DNA from 3 places in the Streptomyces griseus subsp. griseus genome. Region 3 is predicted to be linked to each of the others. Evidence: riboswitches for the same ligand, from Rfam matches in the RefSeq annotation. Region 3 holds a riboswitch; each other region holds the start of a gene.
The links. A riboswitch is a leader RNA that binds a small molecule or an ion and turns the genes downstream of it on or off. The one in region 3 is predicted to bind thiamine pyrophosphate.
Positions count from the first base shown of each region.

Region 1: linked by a shared signal. The riboswitch ahead of thiC (phosphomethylpyrimidine synthase ThiC) and the one ahead of thiO (glycine oxidase ThiO) in region 3 are both predicted to bind thiamine pyrophosphate.
Region 2: linked by a shared signal. The riboswitch ahead of D6270_RS25345 (thiamine ABC transporter substrate-binding protein) and the one ahead of thiO (glycine oxidase ThiO) in region 3 are both predicted to bind thiamine pyrophosphate.

Region 1 covers NZ_CP032543.1:3,832,455-3,838,878, reverse strand. The annotation lists gene D6270_RS17100 (hypothetical protein) at 1-523, shown strand, start outside; gene D6270_RS17095 (DUF805 domain-containing protein) at 613-969, opposite strand; gene thiC (phosphomethylpyrimidine synthase ThiC) at 1,269-3,071, opposite strand; TPP riboswitch at 3,064-3,198, opposite strand; gene D6270_RS17085 (YibE/F family protein) at 3,269-4,612, shown strand; gene D6270_RS17080 (SsgA family sporulation/cell division regulator) at 4,643-5,080, opposite strand; gene D6270_RS17075 (IclR family transcriptional regulator) at 5,182-5,952, opposite strand; gene D6270_RS17070 (DUF5326 family protein) at 6,222-6,424, opposite strand, start outside.
Region 2 covers NZ_CP032543.1:5,579,510-5,585,933, reverse strand. The annotation lists gene D6270_RS25350 (ABC transporter permease) at 1-863, opposite strand, end outside; gene D6270_RS25345 (thiamine ABC transporter substrate-binding protein) at 917-2,017, opposite strand; TPP riboswitch at 2,099-2,215, opposite strand; gene rlmN (dual-specificity RNA methyltransferase RlmN) at 2,282-3,388, opposite strand; gene D6270_RS25335 (class I SAM-dependent methyltransferase) at 3,561-4,382, opposite strand; gene D6270_RS25330 (GntR family transcriptional regulator) at 4,439-5,155, shown strand; gene D6270_RS25325 (hypothetical protein) at 5,531-5,737, shown strand.
Region 3 covers NZ_CP032543.1:1,649,982-1,656,405, forward strand. The annotation lists gene D6270_RS07630 (Rv2175c family DNA-binding protein) at 1-136, opposite strand, end outside; gene D6270_RS07635 (NAD(P)/FAD-dependent oxidoreductase) at 230-1,474, opposite strand; gene D6270_RS07640 (avidin-fold protein) at 1,504-1,845, opposite strand; TPP riboswitch at 1,890-2,002, shown strand; gene thiO (glycine oxidase ThiO) at 2,000-3,208, shown strand; gene thiS (sulfur carrier protein ThiS) at 3,205-3,417, shown strand; gene D6270_RS07655 (thiazole synthase) at 3,420-4,214, shown strand; gene pknB (Stk1 family PASTA domain-containing Ser/Thr kinase) at 4,393-6,321, shown strand; gene D6270_RS07665 (deoxyribonuclease IV) at 6,350-6,424, shown strand, end outside.

The DNA of each region.
Region 1 (6,424 bases), 2.2 Mb from region 3:
CATAGGGGCGGTCCTCACGGTCCTCACTCCACTGCTCGCGGGCACCGCCGCCGTCATCTTCCTGCTCGTCGGCTATCTGCTGAAGGCGGTCAGCCCGTCGGTCGCCTTCGGCACCACCCTGGTCGCGGCCGGGTGGTTCTTCGCCGCTGTCGCCGCCGCGGCCATCCTGGTCGCCGCCGTGGGGCTGCTCGTCACCGCCCTGCGCAACGGCTCCACCTCGCGGGCCGCCGAGGACGAGGAGGACGAGCTTCCGGAGGAGGTCGCCCGGGCCCGGGAGGCCTGGCGCCACGCGCTGCTGGAGCGCGGCATCCTGCCGTTCCTGCGGGACGCCCTGGCCGACCCGGCCGCGGGCCCCGCCGCGCGGACCCCGCACCGCTCGCCCCACCGCATCCCGAAGGTCGGCTACAGCAGGCCGGACTTCTCCGGTCCGGAGGACGGTCCGTCGGCCGGACCCCGGCCGACCTTCACGAGCCCCGACTTCACCAGCCCGGACTTCGGCGGGCCGGACCACCGGCCGGAGTAGGGCCCGTTGGGTTCCGGAAACGCCACAGGCCGGGGCGGCGAGTGCCGCGCCCGGCCTGTGCGGTGCTCCGGCCCTGCCGGAGCGGTGGATCAGCCCACCTGCGGGGCGAGCTTCGGGTTGGTGCCGTACTGGTTCGGCTCCTGCTTGCCCTCGGAGGCGAGGAAGACGATCAGGACGATGGCACCGATCAGCGGGATCAGCACGAGCAGCAGCCACCAGCCCGAGCGGCTGGTGTCGTGCAGACGGCGCACGGCGACCGCGAGCGACGGGATGAGGATCGCGAGGGAGTAGATGTAGGAAAGGATCTCCGTGCCGATCAGGCTGGCGATGATCGACAGGACGATGCTGATCACAAAGCTGACCAGCGTGAACATCCAGAACTCCTTGCGGCGCGCGCGCCCGCTGAAGCCTGCGTAGTTCTTGAGTACTGCCAGGTACCAGTCCATGGTGTTTCCCTCCCCGAGGCCCTCGTGCGAGGGCCGCCAAATTTCAGCCAAGCAAGCCGGAAAGTAAGCCACAGATAAGGAACGGGTCAAGCTCAGTTGACGCAGCTGCGAAACGTACATACAGCTGCCACACGACTGTGTCCATACTGTCGCTTAACAAGGTCCGCTATCACACCAGATGATGATCAAGCTCGCAAGATACTCATAGGGGGTGATCTGCGGCGCGAGGTCACCGGCCCGTACGGAGACCGCCCCCGACAACCGCGAACGGTTGCCGGGGGCGGGTGTGAAGGGGCCGTCTACTCGGCGATCGGCAGGTAGACCCGGTTGCCGGACGCTGCGAACTCCTTCGACTTCTCGGCCATGCCCTCCTCGATCTCCTCCTGCGAACCGCCGTGCTGACGGCGGATGTCCTGGGAGATCTTCATCGAGCAGAACTTCGGTCCGCACATGGAGCAGAAGTGCGCTGTCTTCGCCGGCTCGGCGGGCAGCGTCTCGTCGTGGAACTCCCGCGCCGTGTCCGGGTCGAGGGCCAGGTTGAACTGGTCCTCCCACCGGAACTCGAACCGCGCGTCGGAGAGCGCGTCGTCCCACTCCTGAGCGCCCGGGTGCCCCTTGGCGAGGTCGGCCGCGTGCGCGGCGATCTTGTAGGTGATGACCCCGGTCTTCACGTCGTCCCGGTTGGGCAGCCCCAGGTGCTCCTTGGGCGTGACGTAACAGAGCATCGCCGTGCCCCACCAGGCGATCATCGCGGCACCGATGCCCGAGGTGATGTGGTCGTAGGCGGGCGCGACATCCGTGGTCAGCGGACCGAGCGTGTAGAACGGCGCCTCCTCACAGATCTCCTGCTGGAGGTCGATGTTCTCCTTGATCTTGTGCATCGGGACATGCCCGGGGCCCTCGATCATCGTCTGCACGCCGAACCGCTTGGCGATCGTGTTGAGCTCGCCCAGCGTCCGCAGTTCGGCGAACTGCGCCTCGTCGTTGGCGTCCGCGATCGATCCGGGGCGCAGCCCGTCACCGAGGGAGTAGGTGACGTCGTACGTCGCCAGGATCTCGCAGAGCTCCTCGAAGTGCTGGTAGAGGAAAGACTCCTGGTGATGCGCCAGGCACCAGGCCGCCATGATCGACCCACCGCGCGAGACGATGCCGGTCTTACGACGGGCCGTCAGCGGGACGTACGGCAGGCGCACTCCGGCGTGCACCGTCATGTAGTCCACGCCCTGCTCGGCCTGTTCGATGACGGTGTCCTTGTAGATCTCCCAGGTCAGCTCCTCGGCCCGGCCGTCCACCTTCTCCAACGCCTGGTAGAGCGGCACCGTTCCGATCGGCACGGGGGAGTTGCGCAGCACCCACTCACGGGTGGTGTGGATGTTGCGGCCGGTGGAGAGGTCCATGACCGTGTCGGCGCCCCACTTGGTCGCCCAGGTCATCTTGTCGACCTCCTCCTCGATGGAGGAGGTGACGGCCGAGTTGCCGATGTTGGCGTTGACCTTCACCAGGAACCGCTTGCCGATGATCATCGGCTCGATCTCGGGGTGGTTGACGTTGGCCGGCAGCACGGCCCGGCCCGCCGCGATCTCCTCCCGCACGACTTCGGCCTCGACGTTCTCCCGGATGGCGACGTACTCCATCTCCGGGGTGATCTCCCCCCGCCGGGCGTATGCGAGCTGCGTGACGGGCCGTCCGTCGCGGCTGCGGCGCGGCTGACGCGGACGGCCGGGGAAGACGGCGTCGAGGTTGCGCAGCCCGCCGCGCGGCGAGGTGTGCTTGAGCCCGTCGTCCTCGGGGCGGACCGGGCGGCCCGCGTACTCCTCGGTGTCGCCGCGGGCGATGATCCAGTTATCCCGCAGGGGAGCGAGGCCCCGGCGGACATCGGTGTCGATGGCGGGATCGGTGTACGGCCCCGACGTGTCGTACAGCGCCACGTCCTTGCCGTTGGTGAGGTGCACCTGTCGGACCGGCACCCGGAGGTCCGGGCGCGAGCCCTGGACGTACCCCTTGTGCCAGCCGATGGACTTCCCGGCCTCGTCGTCCGGAGTGCCGTCCGGCGTTCCGTCGTTCTGTTTCGAGGCAGGCGTGCGTGCGTCCGCTGTGGTCATGAGACCTACTCCCTACGCCGGCATTACCCGGTAACAGGTTCGGCGGTCGGCGCAGCCATGTCCCGTACGGATGTACGGCGATCAGCGCCCTCTCAGCCCGGTGCTCCGAGCTCCCGCGTGTGCAAAGGTGCCTCCACGCTAGCGTCCTTTCCGGCGAGCTGACCAGAGGGCCCTCCCGTTCTTGCGATGATCGCCCCGTGACCTCCCCCCAAAGCGACCCCGCACCCCAGCCGCCCCAGGGCCACAGCCACGGACATACGCACAGCCATGGTCCCGCCGCCCCGGTCTCCAAGCATCTGCGCAAGGTCATCGCCGCCGTCCTGATCCCGTTCGCCACGGCGGTCGTCGTCGGCCTGATCGCGTTCTGGCCCGGCGGCGTCCCCGCCCACGAGCGCACCGGCGTCGGATTCGACCGGCAGACCCAGGACGGCAAGGTCGTCCAGGTCGTCAAGGTCGACTGCGCCGACGTCAACGCCTCACAGGTACCACCCACCGGTGACACCTCCACCCCCTCGGGCCGCGAGGCCGTCAACGAGCAGCAGGGGGAGTGCGCGAAGGCGACCGTCGAGGTGACCAGCGGCGACGACAAGGGCCGTAAGTTCGTCGAGGTGGTCCAGCCGGACGCGCCCCGCCAACTGCGCGAGGGCCAGGGCGTGGTCGTGGCGTACGCCCCCGACGCGCCCCGCGACCTCCAGTACAGCGTCACCGATGTGAACCGGAAGATCCCGATGACGCTGCTGGCGGCGATCTTCGCCCTGGCGGTGGTCGCGGTGGGCCGGCTGCGCGGGGTGATGGCGCTGGTGGCGCTGGCCGTCTCGTTCGCCGTGCTGACCCTGTTCATCCTGCCGGCGATCCTGCAGGGCTCGAATCCGCTGGTGGTGGCGGTGATCGGGGCCAGCGCCATCATGCTGGCGGCGCTCTACATGTGCCACGGGGTGACGGCCCGTACGTCCGTCGCGGTCATCGGCACGCTGATCTCACTGCTGCTGATCGGGCTGCTCGGCTCGCTGTTCATCGGCTGGGCCGATCTGAGCGGCAACACCGACGACAACACCGGCCTCATCCACGGTCTCTACCCGGACATCGACATGAGCGGTCTGCTGCTGGCCGGTGTCATCATCGGATCGCTCGGGGTACTCGACGATGTGACGGTCACCCAGACCTCCGCCGTCTGGGAATTGCACCAGGCGGACCCGCAGATGGGCTGGCGCGGGCTGTACCGGGCAGGTATCCGCATCGGACGGGACCACATCGCCTCCGTCGTGAACACCCTGGTGCTGGCGTACGCGGGCGCGGCGCTGCCCCTGCTACTGCTCTTCTCCATCGCCCAGTCCAGTGTGGGCACGGTGGCCAACAGCGAGCTGGTCGCCGAGGAGATCGTCCGGACGCTGGTCGGTTCGATCGGTCTGGTCGCCTCGGTGCCGGTGACGACGGTGCTCGCCGCGCTGGTGGTCTCCGCCGACCGTCCGGGCGCCTCCACCCCCTCATCCACGGCCGCCGCCCCCGCACGGACCGGCAGGGGGCGCCGGCGTAAGGCGTGAGAGGCGCGAGGCGGGGCTGTACGGGCCGGCTCAGCCCGCGTTCTGCTCCTCGGCGAGGATGCGGCCGAGCGCCTCCTCCAGGTTCCCGTCGAAGTCACCCAGCGTGTGCTCCTGACCGAGGGGCACCAGCTTGTCGGTCCGGTCGAGAAACGCCACCAGTGGTGCCGTGCCGGCCCGGAACAGCGCGCGGTCCGCGCCGACCTGAAGACGGATGTGCACATCGCCGAGCCCCTCGGGCTCGGTCGGCCCGATGTGCACATCGCCGTCGCCGCTCGGGCTGTTGAGCCCGTCCAGCAGCAGCTCGCGGCCGAATGCCCAGGTCACAGGGGCATCGCCGGGCAGATGGAACGTCATCCGGATGGCGTAGGGATCAGCCACCTCGTACCGGAGCTCCACCGGAATACGGAACGAGAGCTCCTCGGAGACGAGGAAGCTCATCATGACCTCTGCTTGAACCGACTCGCGCATCGTCCAACCCCGGAGTAGATGAAACTGGCCAGGAATGATCCCCCATGGCCCTATTGACGCCATCGTGGTGCACGCGATAGCAGATCACAAGGAGTGATTTTTCAGATACTGATAGAGAACACGAACGAACGCAAGAGGCTCGCCACTTCGCCACGTAGCTGTTCGACTGCGGGCAGCAACCGTTCCTCCCGGTCCAGGGGTACGGAAATGGCCATCGCCGCAATGGTGGCACCGGCTGTGACGGGAATGGCGGCGCAGACGGTACCCAGTGCGTACTCCTGGCGTTCGATGACCGGTTCACCCCGCCGCAGGGTCCGGAGCCGCTCAAGAAGCGCCGCGCGATCTCGCACTGAGTAACGAGTGAGGGGCCGTACGGGGTGCCGGTCGAGGTGGTCCTCGCGGTCCTTCTCGTCCAGCTGGCCGAGAAGACACTGCCCGATCGCGTGCGCGTGGCCGGTCTCCCGGAAGGAGGCCCACTCGTCGACCGCCGGGGCGTCGGGGGCGTCCGCGACCGCGATGAGCTCGATCTCGCCGTCGCGGTAGACCGCGCAGTACACCGGGACCCCGAGGGCGTCCCGCCAGTGCGCGAGGGAGTCGGGGACGGAGGCGGGGCGGCGTCTGGAGGCCCGAGCGGAGGTCAGGTTCTCGGCGGCCGCACCGAAGAGGAAGACACCGTTCTCCCGGCGGAGATAGCCCTCGTGGGTGAGCGTGCGCAACAGGTGGTACGCGGTCGGCAGCGGTAGGCCTGCCTCACGTGCGAGTTGCTTGGCGGGCGCCCCGTCCCGATGGGTGCCCACAGCCTCCAGCAGCCTCAACGCCCGCTGAACCGAACCGATCAACGTCGGAACAGCGGTACTCGATGCCGTGGTCAAAGGTCACCCCCAGGCATGGTGACGGGCCGTCAGCCCTCCCGTGGAGGCCGCCCCCACGGGGCTGCCGCACCAACGACCGGACTGTCGTACAAACCACTGGTCACTCGGTCGGTTCGGTGACAGAAGGTCACATTCCAGATGGCGGCAGCGTTATGTCACTGTATCGGCCGCCTCCGGCAGGAGGGTGTTTTCCTCCGGGACTTAGCTCTGCTGGGCTAATCCGCAGGCCTGTGCGTGCCCCCGCCCCACACCGGCCCGCGGGGCCTCTCCTACCAATCACCACGCGAGGACGAGGAGGATGTGAACTTGCGTACGACGAAGATCAGACCGCCGACCAGCACGACGAAGACCAGCACCTTGAAGAGCAGGCTGATCACGAAGCCGATCACACTGGCGATCAGACCGCCGAACACGAAGATCGCGATGACGGGCACCGCGATCCACTTCACCCACCAGGGCATCCCCGCGTATA
Region 2 (6,424 bases), 3.9 Mb from region 3:
AGCAGCAGCGCGGTGAGCAGCACCCCGCCGAGCAGCGCCCACTGTCCGGCGCCGTGCGGGCGGCGGGAGGTCCGCGCCGGGTCGACGAGCTTCAGCGCGCGCTCCCGGCGGCGTACGGTCACGGCGTGCAGGGCGAGGATCGCGCCGACCGCCACGAACTGCACCAGGGTCAGCACGGCGGCCGTCGGCAGGTCGAGGAGCTGGGCGGTCTGGCGGTAGACCTCCACCTCCAGGGTGGAGTAGGCGGGGCCGCCGAGGATCTGCACGACACCGAACGAGGTGAACGTGAAGAGGAAGACCATCAGCGCGGCGGCTGCCACCGCCGGGCCGAGCGCGGGCAGCGTCACCCGCCGCCAGGCGGCGAACCGTCCGGCGCCCAGCACCCGGGCGGCCTCCTCCTGGCGCGGGTCCAGCTGGGACCAGAGCCCGCCGACCGTCCGTACGACCACCGCGTAGTTGAAGAAGACGTGCGCGAGCAGGATCGCCCACACGGTGGTGTCCAGCCGTACGCCCCACAGCTCGTCGAGGAAGCCACCGCGCCCGAGCAGTGCCAGGAACGCGGTGCCGACGACGACGGTGGGCAGCACGAACGGCACGGTGACGACCGCCCGCAGCACCTGCTTGCCCGGAAAGTCGAAGCGGGCGAAGACGTACGCGCCGGGCAGGGCGATCAACAGGGTGAGCGCGGTGGAGGCGAGGGCCTGCCAGGTGGTGAACCAGAGGACGTCGAGGATGTCCGGGCGGGACAGTACGTCGCCGATCCGCCCGAACTGCCAGACGCCGTCCGTCCTCAGCCCGCGTCCGACGATGGAGGCGACGGGGTAGGCGAAGAGGACGGCGAAGAACGCGACGGGCACGGCCATCAGGCCGAGCCGTACCGCCGCTCCGCGCCGCCCGCTTCCTCCGGTGGGACCGGCTACTTCACGACGAGCGAGTGCCACGACCGGACCCACTGCTCACGGTTGGCGGCGATCTTCTCCGGGGCCACCGTCGCCGGCTTGTCGACGCTCTCGCCGAACTCGGTGAAGACCTCCGGCAGCTTCGCGTCCTTCACGACCGGGTTCACGAACATGTTCAGCGGCACGTCCTCCTGGAACGTCTTGCTGATCAGGAAGTCCAGCAGCGCCTTGCCGCCCGCCTCGTTCTTCGCGCCCTTCAGCAGCCCGGCGTACTCGGTCTGCCGGAAGCAGGTCCCGGTGGAGACGCCGGTGGGGGCCTCCTCGGGCTGCGGGTCGGCGTAGAGGACCTCGACGGGAGGGCTGGAGGCGTAGCTGACGACGAGCGGCCGGTCCGCCTTGGCCTTCCTGCCGCCCGCGGAGCCCGAGAACTCCTCGTTGTAGGCCTGCTCCCAGCCGTCGACGACCTTGACGCCGTTGGCCTTGAGCTTCTTCCAGTACGCCTCGTAGCCGTCCTCGCCCTGGGTGGCGACGGTGCCGAGCAGGAAGCCGAGGCCGGGCGAGGAGGTGGCCGCGTTCTCGGTGACGAGGAGGTTCCTGTACGCGGGCTTCAGCAGGTCCTCGAAGGTCTGCGGCGGCGCGAGCTTCTTGTCGGCGAAGAACTTCTTGTCGTAGTTGACGCAGATGTCACCGGTGTCGACGGGCGTCACGCGGTGCCGGCCGTCCTGCTCGGTGCCTGCCAGGACCCGGTCCAGGCCCTTGGCCTCGTACGCGGTGAAGAGGCCGTTGTCGAGGGCGCGGGAGAGCAGGGTGTTGTCGACGCCGAAGAAGACGTCGCCGCGCGGGGAGCCCTTGGTCAGGATCTCCTGGTTGAGCGCGGCACCGGCGTCGCCGCTCTTGAGGAGCTGGACGGTGTAGCCGCTCTCCTCGGTGAACTGCTTCAGCACGTCTTCCGAGGCGTTGAAGGAGTCGTGGGTGACCAGGGTGACGGTCTTGGAGCCGCTGCCCTTGGACGCACCGGATCCGGCCGAGGCGTCGTCGGAGCCGCCGCAGCCCGCGAGGACGGTGACGCCGAGCACCGCGGCGAGCGCGGTCGACGCGTACTTCTTGGTGGTGTTCATGTGATTCCTCCTGGAGGTGACCAGGAAGAGACGCGGCCCCGCCCACGACCGGACGTACCGGAAGCGGGCAGGGCGCAACAGCTTGAGTAAGGTCCGAACTTCCTACCCGGAATGACCCGGGCGAGGTTCAGAGGGTCTGCGGCCAACCTGTCCTCGGTGCCGCACTCTCAGCGCTGTGGCGCTCCCCTGTCGGAATATGAAGTTGATTTCGCGCCCAGGCTACACCGGCGGTTTCCGGCCGGTACGGGTGAGGCCGTCGGCCCCTCAGCGCTCGGAGGCCGCCAGCTGCCCGCAGGCCCCGTCGATCTCCTGGCCGCGGGTGTCCCGGACGGTGACGGGCACGCCGTGGGCCGCGATGGCTTCGACGAACGCCTTCTCGTCCTCGGGGCGCGAGGCGGTCCACTTGGAGCCGGGCGTCGGGTTCAGCGGGATCAGGTTGACGTGGACCCGCTTGCCCTTGAGCAGCCGGCCGAGGAGGTCACCGCGCCAGGCCTGGTCGTTGATGTCCCGGATGAGGGCGTACTCGATGGAGATGCGGCGGCCGGACTTCTCCGCGTACTCCCACGCGGCGTCCAGCACCTCGCGGACGTTCCACCGGGTGTTGACGGGGACGAGGGTGTCGCGCAGCTCGTCGTCCGGGGCGTGCAGCGAGACCGCGAGGCGGCACTTGAAGCCCTCGTCGGAGAAGCGCAGCATCGCCGGGACGAGCCCGACGGTGGAGACGGTGATCCCGCGCTGGGAGAGACCGAGGCCGTCCGGCTCGGGGTCGGTGAGGCGGCGGATCGCGCCGACGACACGGTTGTAGTTGGCGAGCGGCTCGCCCATGCCCATGAAGACGATGTTGGAGAGCCGGGCCGGACCGCCGGGGACCTCGCCGTCGCGCAGGGCGCGCATGCCGTCGACGATCTGGTGGACGATCTCGGCGGTCGACAGGTTGCGGTCGAGGCCGGCCTGGCCGGTGGCGCAGAACGGGCAGTTCATCCCGCAGCCGGCCTGGGAGGAGATGCACATCGTGACGCGCTCGGGGTAGCGCATCAGGACGGACTCGACGAGCGTCCCGTCGTGCAGCTTCCACAGCGTCTTACGGGTGGTGTCGTCGTCACAGCTGATGTGGCGGACCACGGACATCAGGTCGGGGAACAGCGCCTCGGCGAGCTTCTCCCGGGACCCGGCGGGGATGTTGGTCCACTGCTCCGGGTCGTGCGCGTACCGCGCGAAGTAGTGCTGCGAGAGCTGCTGGGCGCGGAACGGCTTCTCGCCGGTCGCGGCGACCGCTTCCTTGCGCTCGGCGGGCGTGAGGTCGGCGAGGTGCCGCGGGGGCTTCTTGGCTCCGCGGGGCGCGACGAAAGTGAGTTCTCCGGGCTTAGGCATGGTTCATCCAGTGTCGCAGACACGCCGAGGTGCCCCGGGGCGTCGCCCAGCTCAGCGGCGACCCGGGCGGGCCGGTACCGGTCGTTGATGGTGGTTGTGGGTCGTCGTTGGCTGCCCCTCGACGGCCCACAGACGGCCCGGCCCCACGGCCCCCGTCCGCAGGTCAGGACCGTCAGCCAGCGCTGCCGGCCGGGACGGTACCCACGGCCAAGAGGTGCGAGCTGGCGGCGAGCAGTTCCGGGTACGGCTCTGCCATACGGGCCGCGTCCATGGCCGAGGCGATCAGCTCATCCGTGGGACCGTCGCCCGGCTGCTGCTCTGCCGCCTTCACCAGCGACCAGGCCGGGCCCTCGATGCCGAAGACCTGCACGTTCTTCAGCCCGGAGGCGGCCAACTCCATCACCAGCTCTTCGGCCCGGTGGAAGTACGACAGGGTGAACCCCCGCGATCCGTCGTAAACCGCCGTCTCCAGAATCTTGGAGACGGAGTTGTGAATCCGCTCGGTGTGCAGGTGGGCGTACGTGACGTGCTCGAAGAGCGACGCATAGCGATTGATCGCGGCGGCGGCGACCAGTCCGCCGGGCTTGGCCACGCGGGAGGCTTCCGCCAGCGCCCGTTGCCGGTCGGCCGGGTCGGGCAGGTGGTAGAGCGGCCCGAGGAGCTGCACAACGTCGAATGTGTCATCCGGCTCGGGCAGGTCGCGCGCGTCACCGACCACCGCCGGGCACACCACCGACGCGGCCTCAACGTGACGGGGCACAGGATCCACCAAAGCGACGTCGTAGCCGTCTTTCACCAGCCATTCAGCGTGAATCCCAGTCCCCCCGCCCACGTCGAGCACGCGCGCCGGCGCGGGGGGCAGAAAGCGTCGGAGGAGTTCCTGAGTTCTGACCAGTTCCATCCGTCCGTCTGCCGAGCTGCGCAGGCGGCTGTCCTCGTTGACCGTCTCGCCATAGAACCGCATCACGGAGGGAGCCAATTCGAGATTCGACATGGTCGCAGTATCGTGTGTACCGGTGGACCAGTCCAGCGCAGGAAATAGGGGAAGCCATGGCAGTCCTGAAGTACGAAGAGATCGCAGAGTTCCTGCGCGCCCGCATCGCCGCTGGTGAGATTGCCCCCGGGGCCACAATCCCGTCGGGCCGCGAGCTGGCCGAGCAGTGGGATGTGTCACGAGCCACCGCCATCAAGGCCGTCGATGTGCTGCGAAACGATGGCGTGGTCGTGGCCAAGCAGGGAACCGGGTTCGTCGTCACCGAGACGCCTGTTGCACGCCCCGCCGGGGCTCGCCGTGCGGGGTCGGCGCGCATCCTGGGAGGGATGCCGTTCCTGCGCGTCGGTGAGCCTGATTGGGCGGAACCCCCCGCCCGCGTCGCCACCGCTCTCGGCCTCACCCCCGGGACGACGGCGCTTCGGCGCGTTCGGGTCCTCCAGCTCCCGGACGGAACGCCGAACAGTTGCGTTGAGGCGTGGTTCCCTCCGGAGGTCGCGGAGGTGTCGCCGCGTCTTACCGACACTCACCCGATCGCCGAAGGCACGACGCGCTACATCCGGCGCCAGACCGGGCGGGCTCCGGCCGAAGGCGTGGACGTCACCACTGTGCGTGGCGCGTCAGAGACGGAGGCTGAACGCTTGGGGGTGCCGCAGGGCACACCGGTAGCCGTGCTGCTGCACACGGCGTACGACGAACAAGGGAAGCCGCTGGTCTGCGAGGAGGGCGTCACACCCTCCTCGCTCTTCGAGCAGGTGGACACCTACGCCATGTAGGCCCTGCTCGCCCGAAGCTACGAGGAAGTGACAAGTAAACCTCTGCGCTCAGAGTGAGGCTCGGGTAGCGGGCAGGACGGGGCCGGGAGACCAGAGCCTCCCCCGCCGTCGGATGTGATCTGCGCCACCACAATGAAGCGAAGGAAGGATCTCAAGGGATCTCAAAGGATCTCAAGGGATCTCAAGGGCACTGAGCCGAGTAGTGCGGCGGACACAACTTGCCGATGAGCGTCGGGTTTTGGCACACCCAGCACGTAGACTCAACGGAACGCAAAGAGAGCCCGTACTCCGACCTCGGTTTGCGGCCATTCAGTCGGAAGGGCTCTCCGCGCGGGATCCCATCAAGCGGCATGACATGAAAGGAACTCCGGTGTCATGAAGACTAACCCGAATGACGGCGGCAAGTACAGCGTTGCCCTGAACGGTGTGTTCAGCCGCACCATGCGCTACCTGCAGGTTTCCCTGAAGAGGGCTGAACAGCGCCCCTTCGATCTGGGGTACGAAGCCCTCCGCGGGGCGGCCTACAAAGCAGGAGGGAGCCTGGCCACCGTAGTGATCACATGGGTGGCCACCCGCCGCTGACCACCTGAGCACAGCGCTCCGGCCCGCCGCAGACCACGCGGCGGGCCGCAGTTGTTGCACTCCGCCTAGGCAACACCTGGATCACCGTTTCGCCCGGCAAGCCGTTGTGGTGCTTACGCCCGCAACTCCGTGAGCACTAGGCCACCTAGGCTCGAAACGCGCAAGCGAGGCGACTGGACCGGTCCACCGGTCCAAATTATTTTCACCGCCGAAAACACCTCCCCACCTGCACCTCCCCCCACGGTCGAGCAGTGACACGCACACCCATCGCTTGACTGGACCGGTCCACCGGTCCAGTCTCTTGTTGTGGCTATCGCTCGCCCCGGAAGCTCCGGAGAGGGCCAATTCCGTCACGCCAAAACTCAACAGCGTGATCCACCGCAGCACGGCGGCCGTGACCGTTCCGGGCGAGGCGAGTGGAGACCAGTCGGCCGAGAAGGGGCCCCCGTCACACCGGGGCCCAACACCCCAGATGGGGGGACACGCCACCGACTCGAAAGAACCGCTACGGCACACCTTGAAGCTGCCACCTCAGACGTCCGGGACTTCGGATCTCCCCAGACCGAGCAGCGCCGAGCGAACACGAGAGCCGAAGCACCAGCGCTCACGGTGCCCGGCATCCCCACCCGCCCTACCGGCGGAGTGATGGTGCCGGGTTGCCGTGGTCGCTCGTAGTCCACGAACGAC
Region 3 (6,424 bases):
GGCGTACGGCGATGAGCTGGCCTTCCTTGACCAGCTGCCGTACACGCGTCACCTCGACGTCGAGCTTTTCCGCGATGTCGGGGAGGTGGAGCCAGGCGGGGACGAGTGCATCGGTCTTTGCGTCGATCTCGGTCACAAGGACAAGCGTGCCATCCGGGACTGACAGCCGGTAGCCGGGCCGACCGTACGGGGGTGGGCCCGGGTGGTCACAGGGGGTCGGCCCGGGGTGTCACAGGGCGGTGGACTTCAGCGGTACGGCGGGGTCGGCGACCCGGTCGGGGTCGAGGACGGCCCCGGATTCGATGAGCTTGCGGCCCTGGGCGAGGTCGCGCGGGCGGCCCACCGCGAGGACGGCGACCAGTGCCCCGGCCTTCAGCCAGCACACCGACCAGGTGGCCTCCGCACCGTCGCCGCGCCAGACCAGGGCGTCGGCGTGGGCGTGGTGGCCGGCGTACTGCACGAAGCGGCCGAACTGCTCGGACCAGAAGTACGGGACGGGGTCGTGGACCGGGAGCGGCGCGCCGCTCTCCGCGGCGAGGATCGCGGCGGCGGCGGTGCGCGGCCCCTGAAGGGCGTTGTCCCAGTGGTGGATCAGCAGGCGTTCGCCGTAGCGGGCGGAGGGGAAGGAGGCGCAGTCACCGACCGCGTACACATCGGGCAGGGAGGTGCGCAGGGCGCTGTCGGCGGTGACCGAGCCGTCCGGGCCGCGTTCGATCCCGGAGCCGGCGAGCCAGCCGGTGGCGGGGCGGGCGCCGATGCCGACCACGACGGCTCCGGCGGGCAGGGTCCGGCCGTCCGCGAGGACCACGGTGGACCCCTCGACGCGCTCCACCCGGGCCTCGGTGAGGAGTTCGGCGCCACTCTCCGCGTACCAGTCGGCCATCGGGGCGGCGACCTCGGCGGGCAGGGTGCCGGCGAGCGGGCGGGCGGCGGCCTCGACGACGGTGACCGCGCACCCGGCGGCGCGGGCGGCGGTGGCGAACTCGGCGCCGATCCACCCCGCCCCGACGACGACCACGTCGTGGCTCTGCTCCAGGACGGGCCGCAGCCGGGCGGCGTCGTCGAGGGTGCGCAGCAGATGGACGCCGGGGACGCCCTCGGTGCCGGGCAGGGCGATGGGCTCGGCACCGGTCGCCAGGACGAGGACGTCGTAGGGGACGGGGCCGCCCGCCGTGTCCAGGACATGGTCGGCGGCGCGCAGGGCGGTGACGTCCAGGCCGAGGCGGAGCGTGATCTCCAGCGCCTCGAAGTCGACGTCGAAGGCGGAGTCCTCGGCCTTGCCGAGCAGCACCGCCTTGGACAGCGGCGGCCGGTCGTAGGGCTGGTGGGGTTCGGCGCCGATCAGGGTGACGGTGCCGGTGAAGCCGGCTTCCCGCAGGGCGACGGCGGTCTGCACACCCGCCATGCCCGCTCCGACGATCACGGCGTTCCGTGTGCGCTGCCGCGCCGCGTGGTGTTCCGTCTGCTCGCTCACGCGTACCAGTCTATTCATCTGACTACGGATCAGATGATGACTTCCTCCACCACGCTCGTCCCGCCGCCCTCCTGGGACTCCCACGCCCAGCGCTCGTCCAGCCGCACCCGGCCGTCCGGGAGTTCGGAGACGGTGGAGAGGCAGTGTCCGGAAGAGGTCGTCCCGTCCTCCTTGAGCTGGACGTAGCGGAAGTCGAGGGCGTCCCCCCGGCGGGTGCCGACGAGATGGCCGCGCACCACGTCACCGCCCGCGTACTCGGCCCAGACCGTGCCGCCCCGCTCGTGGTAGGTGAAGCGGGTGCGGGTACCGACCTGGCCCGGGGCCTGGTCGGCGACGGGCGACAGGACGAGTCCGTCGAGTGAACGGGCCACGGCGGCTGCTCCCTTGTCGGCGGCGAGCGTTAGGCTGGCCACGGTAGAACACTCGCGGGAGCCCGGACGCACCGGGCTGAGAGGGAGGCTGGGCGGCCTCCGACCGTACGAACCTGATCCGGGTCATGCCGGCGAAGGGAGGGGCTGGACACCCATGCGCGTCTCGGGGAAAGCCTCCGGAATCCCGGGGGGAAGCTCAGGATCCGACGTCCTCGTCATCGGGGGCGGGATCATCGGCCTGGTCACCGCCTGGCGGGCGGCCCAGCGCGGGCTGGGCGTCACCGTGGCCGACCCCGATCCGGGCGGCGGCGCCGCCCAGGTCGCGGCGGGCATGCTGGCCGCCGTCACCGAACTGCACTACGGCGAGGAGATGCTGCTCGGCCTCAACCTCGCCTCCGCCGCCCGCTATCCGGAGTTCGTCGCGGAGCTGGAGGCGGCGAGCGGCCGGGAGACCGGTTTCCGCACCTGCGGCACGCTGGCCGTCGCGCTGGACTCCGACGACCGGGCCCATCTGCGGGAGCTGCACGCTCTCCAGGAGCGCTCGGGGCTGGAGTCGGTCTGGCTGAGCGGCCGTGAGTGCCGCCGTCTGGAGCCGATGCTCGCGCCCGGGGTGCGGGGCGGGCTGCGGGTGGACGGTGACCACCAGGTGGATCCGCGCCGGCTCGCGGCGGCGCTGCTGGCCGCGTGCGAACGGGCGGGGGTGGTGTTCCGCAGGGCGGCCGCCGAGCGGCTCACCGTCAGCGGGGGCCGGGCCGCCGGGGCGATGCTCGGTGACGGTACGGAGCCGGCGGCCGACCAGGTCGTGCTGGCGGCGGGCAGTCTCAGCGGGCGGCTCGCGGGGGTGCCCGAGGAGGTTCTGCCGCCGGTCCGGCCGGTCAAGGGCCAGGTCCTACGGCTCACCGTGCCCCCGGCGTACGCCCCCTTCCTCAGCCGGACCGTGCGGGCCGTCGTCCGGGGCGGCCACCTCTATCTCGTACCGCGCGAGAACGGAGAGCTGGTCGTCGGCGCCACCAGCGAGGAGATGGGCTGGGACACCACGGTCACCGCCGGCGGCGTCTACGAGCTGCTGCGCGACGCCCACGAGCTGGTGCCCGGCATCACCGAGCTGCCGCTCACCGAGACCCGGGCCGGACTGCGCCCCGCGTCCCCCGACAACGCCCCGCTGCTCGGCCCGACCGCCCTGCCTGGTCTCCTCCTCGCCACCGGCCACCACCGCAACGGCGTCCTGCTGACGCCCGTCACCGGCGACGCGATGGCCGAGGCGCTGACCACCGGCGAGCTGCCCGAGGTGGCCCGTCCCTTCACCCCGGGCCGGTTCACGTCCGCCGGCTCCGCCCCCGTACTCCAGGAGCAGTCCGTATGACCCCTCAGGTATCCGTCTCGGTCAACGGGGAGCCGCGCAGCCTCGACGCCGGCACCGCGCTGGACCGGCTCGTCGCCGCCCTGACCACAGCGCCCTCCGGGGTCGCCGCCGCCGTCAACGAGTGCGTGGTGCCACGCGGCCGGTGGGCGGAGACGACGCTCGGCGAGGGCGACCGCGTCGAGGTCCTGACCGCCGTCCAGGGAGGCTGACCGTGTCCGACGACGTCTTCACCCTGGGACCCGCCGCCTTCGGCTCCCGGCTGATCATGGGTACCGGCGGGGCACCGAGCCTGGAGGTGCTGGAGCGGGCCCTGGTCGCCTCGGGCACCGAGCTGACCACGGTCGCGATGCGCCGGCTCGACCCGACCGTGCGGGGCTCCGTCCTCTCCGTGCTGGAGCGGCTCTCCATCCAGGTGCTGCCGAACACGGCGGGCTGCTTCACGGCTGGTGAGGCGGTGCTGACCGCGCGGCTGGCGCGGGAGGCGCTGGGCACCGACTGGGTCAAGCTGGAGGTGGTGGCCGACGAGCGGACGCTGCTGCCCGACCCGATCGAACTGCTGGACGCGGCGGAGATCCTGGTCGACGACGGGTTCACCGTGCTGCCGTACACCAACGACGACCCGGTCCTGGCCCGGAAGCTGGAGGACGTGGGGTGTGCGGCGATCATGCCGCTCGGCTCCCCCATCGGCTCCGGCCTCGGCATCCGCAACCCGCACAACTTCGAGCTGATCGTGGAGCGGGCCGGGGTGCCGGTGATCCTGGACGCGGGGGCCGGGACCGCGTCGGACGCGGCGCTGGCGATGGAGCTGGGGTGCGCGGCGGTGATGCTCGCCTCGGCGGTGACCCGGGCCCAGGAGCCGGAGCTGATGGCGGGCGCGATGCGGCACGCGGTGGAGGGCGGGCGGCTGGCGTACCGGGCGGGCCGCATCCCGCGCCGTCACTTCGCCGAGGCGTCCTCGCCGGTGGCCGGGCGGGCGGCGCTGGATCCGGAGCGGCCGGCGTTCTGACCGTCCAGCTCCTCCGGCGTCGGCGGAGAGGGGGGTGCGGGGCGGGGCCCCGGGGGTGCCGGCCCTACGGAGACGTGCCCCCACCTGGGACGTGTCCCTGTCACGGATCGGCTGCAGAACGGCCCCGGGAATGCCCCGGCCCGTCCGGGGTGTCGGTGGCGGCTCGTAGACTCTCGGGGTGGACACGACCCTCCAGGACCCTCTCGTCGGGCAGCTTCTCGACGGCCGGTATCGCATTGAGGCGCGCATCGCCGTCGGCGGGATGGCCACGGTCTACCGGGCCGTGGACACCCGCCTGGACCGGGTGCTCGCCCTCAAGGTGATGCACCCGGCGCTCGCCACCGACGCCGCCTTCGTGGAGCGGTTCATCCGCGAGGCCAAGTCGGTGGCCCGGCTCGCCCACCCCAATGTCGTCGCGGTCTTCGACCAGGGCGCCCAGGGCGCGTACGTCTATCTCGCGATGGAGTACGTGGCGGGCTGCACCCTGCGCGACGTCCTGCGCGAGCGCGGCGCCCTCCAGCCCCGGGCCGCGCTGGACATCCTGGAGCCGGTCCTCGCCGCGCTCGGCGCCGCGCACCGGGCGGGGTTCGTCCACCGCGACATGAAGCCGGAGAACGTCCTGATAGGGGACGACGGCTGGGTCAAGGTCGCCGACTTCGGTTTGGTCAGGGCGGTCGGCACCGCCACCGACACCACCGGTTCGCTGCTGGGCACGGTGTCGTATCTGGCGCCCGAGCAGATCGAGCACGGCACCGCCGACACCCGCAGCGATGTGTACGCCTGCGGGGTCGTGCTCTACGAGATGCTGACCGGCGCCAAGCCGCACACCGGGGAGAACGCCGCCCAGGTCATCTACCAGCACCTCAACACCGATGTCCCGGCCCCGTCCGCCGTCGTGCCGGGGCTCCCGGTGGCGCTGGACTCCCTGGTGGCGAGCGCGACCGCCCGCAACCCCGAGGTGCGCCCGCACGACGCGGTGCTGCTCCTTGCCGAGGCCCGGGAGGCCCGCGCCGCGCTGACCGAGGCCGAGCTGGACGCCGTACCCCCGCAGGCCCTGTCGGACACCCATGACGGCGCGCAGGACCGTACGAGCGTGCTCCCCCGTGCCTTTCCGGTGAACGGCGACGGGGGCGGCGTGCACCGCACCAGCCGCCTGGAGATGCCGCCGCCGGTCGCCCCGCCCCGGCGCCGGGCCGCCCGGCGCGGCCCGTTCGGCGGACCGCACCGCAAGCTGATCACGATCGTCACCGCCGTCCTGCTGACGCTCGGCGTCGGTGCGGGCGTCTGGTACATCAACTCGGGCCAGTTCACCCAGGTCCCTTCGCTGCTCGGCCAGACCCAGAAGGTGGCGGAGCAGCGGCTCTCGGAGGAGGGGCTCGGGCTGAAGGGTGTGGAGCGGGTCTTCAGCGACACGGTGGAGCGGGGCTCGGTGGTCGGCAGCGATCCCGCCTCCGGCGACCGGATCCGGGGCAACGGCTCGGTGAAGCTCGTCGTCTCGCGCGGCCCGGAGATCGTCCGGGTCCCCGATGTGGCGGGCTCCTCCCTCGCGGACGCCCGGCGCTCCCTGAAGAAGGTGGGCCTGGCCCCCGGCATGGTGACCAAGGAGTTCAGCGAGGACGTGGCGCGCGGTGACGTGATCCGTACGGATCCCCGCGCGGGCACCGACCGCGCCCCCGACACGGCGGTGGCCCTGATCGTCAGCAAGGGCAGCCCCGTCGAGGTCCCGGACGTCACCGGCCTCTCGGTCGAGGACGCCACCGAGGAGCTGGCGGAGGAGGGGCTGAAGGTGGAGGTGCTGCCCGGCAAGGTCCACTCCGCCGAGGCCGACGGCGACATCGCGAAGCAGTCCCCCGGCGCGGGCACCGAGGCGGCCGAGGGCGACACCATCGAGTTGACCGTCTCCAAGGGCCCCCGGATGCTGGACGTCCCCGACGTCACCGGCCGGGACGTCGACGAGGCCCGGGACACCCTGGAGGAGGCGGGGTTCGAGGTGAAGGTCGACCGGCCCTTCCTCTCCTTCAGCGACACGATCGCGAGCCAGTCCGTGGACGGCGGCGAACAGGCCCCCGAGGGCTCCACCATCACTATCAGGACCAAGGGGCTCTAGGACCACATGGGAAGGCCGGAAGCGATCTATGCGTAACCCCGTAGGCGGACATGTCCCGGTGGCCGGCGGTCTGGCCAAGGTCGGCCTCTCCTACGCCCGGGAG